Regions from separate parts of the Clostridium sp. FP1 genome, predicted to be linked through region 1. Evidence: riboswitches for the same ligand, from Rfam matches in the RefSeq annotation. Region 1 holds a riboswitch; the other holds the start of a gene.
What was found. A riboswitch is a leader RNA that binds a small molecule or an ion and turns the genes downstream of it on or off. The one in region 1 is predicted to bind glycine.

Region 1 (3,218 bases):
ATTTAAATATAGTTTTATTTCAACCGGAAATACCGCAGAATACTGGGAATATTGGAAGAACTTGCGTGCTTACTGACTGCAAACTTCATCTTATAAAACCATTAGGATTTAGTTTAGATGAAAAACAACTTAAGAGAGCAGGACTCGATTACTGGCCGTTTTTAGACCTTGAGATACATGATTCATATGAGGCACTTAGGGAAAAATATAAAGATGCAACCTTCTACTATTCTACAACAAAGGCTTCAAAATTATATTCAGAAGTAGAATATAAAAAAGGTGATTTTATAATATTCGGGCGTGAGTCATCAGGACTTCCAGATAGTGTTCGGAATAGTGACCCTGAAAGGTGTATACGAGTACCTATGATAAATACAACTACTAGGTCCCTCAATCTTTCTAATACTGTTGCTATTACAACATATGAAGCTCTTAGGCAAGTTGGGTTTCCCGAGATGAAATAAGGAAGCCTAAAATAACTAGTATATATACTAGTTATTTTTTTTATATGCTAGAGTATTTAGTAATTAATAATTGTTATATCATCCCATAGGGAAGCAAGGAGGGATAAAATGGATAAGGTTAAAACTATAACAATAAAGAGTTATGAGACTAAAAAATGTATATATATATTTAATTAAATGAAATTATAGTATTATTTAATCGGTTTCACAAAGATATTTAATCTGCTTTGCAAATGATAAAAAAATAACAAACTATTTGATATATAAATCACAACTATAGATAATTAAAATAGTTAATATTCTAAACATTATGGTTAATGTGAAAAAAATAGTGTATACTGTAAATATGTGATAGATTTACAGAAATAATTTAATATTGAAATGGATGATGTTTTAGGGAGATGATCTTAAATTATCACGGGATAAATTTTTTAATGTAAAAAATTAACCCTTTTAAGATAGCCGAAGGAGTAAGTATTGCAGCCTATGCAACATGAATCTCTCAGGCAAAAGGTACCGAAAATGGACATACCTCTGGAAAGCGAATGGCACCGACGGAGTAAACCTCTCAGGTTAAAAGACAGAGTATAAGGGCACAAGGGGCTTTTATATCTGTCTTTTTTGTTGTGCTAAAATGTGTTTTATGTGGGTGGGATAACAATTAACAGTTGTTTTATCCTAGAGAACTATAAGGAGGGCATTAATTGATAGAACCATTAATTATTGTAACAAATAATCCAATGTCAAAAGAAAAATTTGAGATTAAATATAAGGTAGTATTTATTCAAGGAACCATGATGGATATTTTGAGAAAAGTTAGGGATAATATCCATGTAGGTCATAAATTATTAACCCATCCTTTAATGAGCAGTATAAAGCCGAATGAAACGCCTTATAGAACTATTTGTATATCAAAAGAAAAATTAAGTGGAGTTGACTTGCAATCGTTATCTATAATAGAAGAGAGCATTATGACCACAGAGAAATTCTTAAAAGATTTTAAAACGCCTCAGTGGAATGAAAAGATATTGTTGGATTTTCAACTTATAGATTTTGATTTAATAGATCATGCAATAAATTAGACATATGAAAAATAAGGAGGATATAGCTATGGAACATATTTATGATACTATAATTATTGGTGGAGGTCCTGCCGGATTATCTGCTGGACTTTATGCATCAAGATCAAGAATGGATACTTTAATAATAGAAAGAGCAAAATTTGGTGGACAAGCGACTACAACAGATGAATTAGATAATTACCCAGGTTCCATTGAAGAATGTACAGGGACAACATTAAGTAAAAGAATGAAGCAGCAAGCAGAAGAATTTGGAACACAATTTGTTAAAGAAGAAGTTGTTGAAGTTGAACTTGAAGGAGATATTAAAGTAATCAAGTGTAATAAAGAAACTTATAAAGCCAAAACAATTATAATTGCTACAGGAGCATACCCAAGACTTGGTGGATTTAAAAATGAAATTGAACTAAGAGGAAAAGGTGTTTCTTATTGTGCAACTTGCGATGCTGACTTTTTTACAGATTTAGATATTGCAGTGCTAGGAGGCGGAGATTCAGCGTTGTCTGAAGCTATATACTTAGCTAAATTTGGTGAAAGTGTTACAGTAATACACAGAAGAGATGAACTTCGTGGTGCTAAGTCACTTCAAGAAAAAGCTTTTAAAAACCCAAAAATTAAGTTTATTTGGGATACAGTAGTGCAGGAAGCTAAGGGCGAAGAAATTTTAGAAGGTTTAGTTTTAAAAAATGTTAAAACTGGAGAACTCAGTGATTTAAAAGTAGATGGATGTTTTGTATTTGTAGGATATCTTCCAATTTCAGAATTGTTTAAAGGTATGATTAATATGACGGAGAGAGGCGACGTTATTACTGATGAAGAGATGAGAACTAATATACCAGGGGTATATGCAGCGGGAGACATAAGAGAAAAATTATTAAGACAAGTAATTACAGCAGCGGCAGATGGTGCAATAGCAGCGACTCATGCTGAACATTACATTGAAGATAAATTTAATTAGCTTATATAAAGGGTATTATCCTTTTAAATAAAAGGCATAATTCTTTTAAATATATATATATGAAACAATTACAATTAAAATTTTAGGAGGTCATTAGTAATGGTAGAATTAAATAAAGAAAATTTTGAAGCAGAAGTATTACAATCTGAAAAACCAGTATTTGTAGATTTTTGGGGAGATAAATGTGAAATCTGCATAGAACTTATGCCAGGAGTTCATGCCCTAGAAGAAAAATTTTCAGATAAAATTAAATTCGCTTCTTTAAACATTGGTGGAGCAAGGAGAACAGCTATAGCTCAAAGAGTTTTAGGACTTCCAACAATGATTTTATATAAGGGTGGAGAAAAAGCAGCTACAATAACACCAGATAAAATTTCTTCATTAGATGATGTAGAAAACTTTATAAAAGATTATTATAATACATTATAATTTGGTACTAAAGCTTATAGTAAAAAAGCTATAAGCTATTAGATATATATACTTAATATCATAGGAGGTGATTGTTTTGCGTCTAGAAATAGGAAACATATTTATTAAAGATATTCAGTTTGGACCAGAAACAAAGGTTGAGGGTGGAATTCTTTATGTTAATCAAGATGAATTATTAAAAGCGGTTTCAGGAGACGAAAGACTGGAAACGATTAAATTAGACATAGCAAGACCCGGTGAAGAAGTTAGAATAATTCCAGTAAAAGACGTAATAGAACCAAGAGTTAA
Region 2 (3,218 bases), 300 kb from region 1:
TCTCATTTTTGCTCCCTTCGAGAATATTGATATCACTAATCAATCCAGTAGCTGTAGCACTTAATTCTTTATCCTTTTGGTTAGACAGTATAACAACTTTTTTAGGAGTTGCTATAGGTGGCATGCTCATAGTAGTAATATTATAATATGCTATAACTCTAGTTCCTTTTTTGATATCTTTATAGCTTACCACTTTACCAGTTTTACTATCTACAACTTCTGTTTTTTCACTTATGATAAGATTAGTATCTATTTCACCCTTCATAAGTGCCGTGATTTCTTTATTTTCTTTCATTAAAGAAACATCAGTAATTATTCCATAATTGCATGATCCAGACTCTTCCTCACCTTGCTCTACTATTATCATATTAGCAGTACTCATTGGTGGTATGCTGGCAGTAACAGCAGGTCCATAATAAACTTTAACTTTTACTCCATCTTTAATGTCCGTTAAACTTAATTTTTTACCATCTATTGCACTTATTATCTCAGTAGCATCATTTACATTTAGTATAATCTTATCATTATTTGATTTATTATTTTTTATAGTAAATCGAGATTTACTTTCAGATGCTTGTACATCTGAAACTATCCCCTCTGTGCTTGTGAAAAATATTTGTGGTTTCTTCTCACTTTGTGAATTCTTCTCACTAACTGCTTGAATCTTTAAGCTAGTATCATTCTTCAGACTGCTCATAGTATTCGCAGATGCTAACATAGAATTCCCACTTATAAACACCCCTAAAGTTAATATGGCTATTGTTTTCTTTGTGAATTTCATAATAATCCCTCCAACATTGTAATTTAAATATAAAATCTATTAATGTCCCATACAAATTTATACTCTTTCACTTATTAGACGACGCATACAAAAAAAACGCTTCAAATTTTACTGCAAATTTTCAAATACTGCTGTAGAAAATATTTTAAATTGTATGCTTTAGGACATTTATATTTTACACCTTTAAACTATAAAACCAATAGTCTAAAGGATTCCTTTTTAAAGAATAATATTCTAAAAAAATCTTGTTGACTAAATTTTAATTTCCTATTAAAATAATATAGAAATAATAAAATTTATATTTATGGATGATAATTATTGGAGATATCCGCATTGGGTAACCGTAGAAGAAAGAAATAAATCTATGCTTGTGGTTTATTTTGAAACTTTCAGGTATTAGGCATCTAAAAAACAGACTAATTACTGTTTTACTACGCCTTGTACAATAATTTGACATACCCCTGGAGAGACTACTTAAATGTGGCATCAACGGAGCAACTTAGATGATCATCTAATGAAACTTTCAGATAAAAGGACAGGGAGTAAAAAGGCATTGTTTTTCTCGCCCTTTTACTCCCTGTTTTTATATATTTTAATGACTTTTTTGAAGGAAAGCCTAGCATACTAATTAATAATCTTCTGAAGTCTTTAATTAATACCAATTTTCTATTACTCCAAGGCTAACAAAAGAGAGGATGATTTATTTTGGAAACATCAAAAAAACTAAATTCTATCAATAATTCACCAAAAACACTAAAGAAAGAAATCGGTTTACTAGAAGCCATTACTCTAGTTATAGGTATGGTTATAGGTTCAGGAATTTTCTTTAAACCTTCCATTGTCTTTAAAAACGCGGGCTCTCCAACCCTGGGAATACTTGCTTGGGTAGCCGGTGGTATTATAACTATGGCTTCCGCTCTTACTATAGCTGAAATAGCAGCAGCTATTCCAAAAACCGGAGGTGTATTTATATATCTCAAAGAACTTTATGGAGAAAAAGTCGCATTTTTATTTGGTTGGGTACAAACTGTTATTTATGTACCTGGAGCAGCTGCTGCACTCGCAATAGTCCTGGCAACTCAAGCAACTAATTTTGTACCTATGAATTCAATACAACAAAAACTATTTGCAATATTAATGTTATTTATTATTACAACTGCAAACGTTATATCAACAAAACTTGGTAGTAAAATTCAGTTTGTTGCAACTATTGCAAAATTAATTCCAATTTTTATTATTATTGCTTTAGGCCTTATAAAAGGAACAGCTCACAGTTTTTCTTTACCTGTAGGGAATGCAGCCGCTGGTGCTGGATTTGGAGCCGCTATGCTTGGAACACTATGGGCTTATGATGGCTGGGTAGGTGTAGGTAATATAGCAGGAGAACTTAAAAACCCTAAAAAAGACATACCAAAATCAATAATTTTTGGGTTAGTGGTTATTATAATAGTGTATGTACTATTTAATTTAGCAATTATAAACATAGTTCCTATAACAGCTGTTATAAGTTCTAATAAAGTGGCTTCTGATGCTGCAACAGTTTTATTCGGAAAATCTGGTTCCTTATTTATCGCTGCAGGTATATTAATTTCAATCTTTGGAACATTAAATGGTTACCTAATGACAGGAGTTAGAATACCTTTTGCAATGGCGCAGGATAAACTCTTACCTTTTGATAAATTCCTCGGAAAAGTTAATGAAAAGTATCAAACTCCATTAAACGCTTTTGTATTCGAAGTAGTAATTGCTTGCTTATATGTATTTAGCGGTTCTTTTGATAAATTAACTAACCTTGTAACCTTTGTTTTATGGATTTTCTTCACAATGGCGGTAGCTGGTATATTTATATTAAGAACAAAACATAAAGATTTAGATAGACCTTATAAAGTACCACTATATCCAATAATTCCACTCATCGGAATTATCGGAGGTATATATATCCTAGTAAGTACGCTTATGACTGATACTTCAAACGCACTTATAGGACTTGCAATAACTTTAATTGGATTGCCTGTATATTGGTATATTAAGAAAAAGAAATAAAAACAGAAAAGTATATATTATTACAATTGCAATTTACATAATATATACTTTTCCTAACGGTCTAATGGATTGATAATAACTATAACGAAAGAAGCACAGGTTAATTCCTGTGCTTCTTTCGTTATAGTTATGTCTGTCAGCTGTACGCTTAAAATAGTAGATAAATAGTAAGTATGAAATTTCTCCAAAATGACTTGCAATAAGAAACGAAAAAACTATTGAAATTCCATTTAGAAATTCTTCTTTTGCGAATATAAAGTTTCCGTGAGCCTGCACAGGAAGTGCAGGCTAGCGAACCCGAAGCAGGACGCTGAGTGTGAGCGCTAGGGGATTTTATATTTGCAAAAGATTAGAATTTCTTAATCAAATTTCTAGTGTAGAGTTCTTTTACAAG

Region 2: linked by a shared signal. The riboswitch ahead of G9F70_RS19930 (APC family permease) and the one ahead of G9F70_RS21155 (GrdX family protein) in region 1 are both predicted to bind glycine.

The regions. Positions count from the first base shown of each region.
Region 1 covers NZ_JAAMNJ020000001.1:4,441,692-4,444,909, reverse strand. The annotation lists gene G9F70_RS21160 (tRNA (cytidine(34)-2'-O)-methyltransferase) at 1-464, shown strand, start outside; glycine riboswitch at 850-993, shown strand; gene G9F70_RS21155 (GrdX family protein) at 1,169-1,546, shown strand; gene trxB (thioredoxin-disulfide reductase) at 1,575-2,501, shown strand; gene G9F70_RS21145 (thioredoxin family protein) at 2,601-2,930, shown strand; gene G9F70_RS21140 (glycine/sarcosine/betaine reductase component B subunit) at 3,007-3,218, shown strand, end outside.
Region 2 covers NZ_JAAMNJ020000001.1:4,139,545-4,142,762, forward strand. The annotation lists gene G9F70_RS19925 (hypothetical protein) at 1-781, opposite strand, end outside; glycine riboswitch at 1,233-1,330, shown strand; gene G9F70_RS19930 (APC family permease) at 1,487-2,824, shown strand.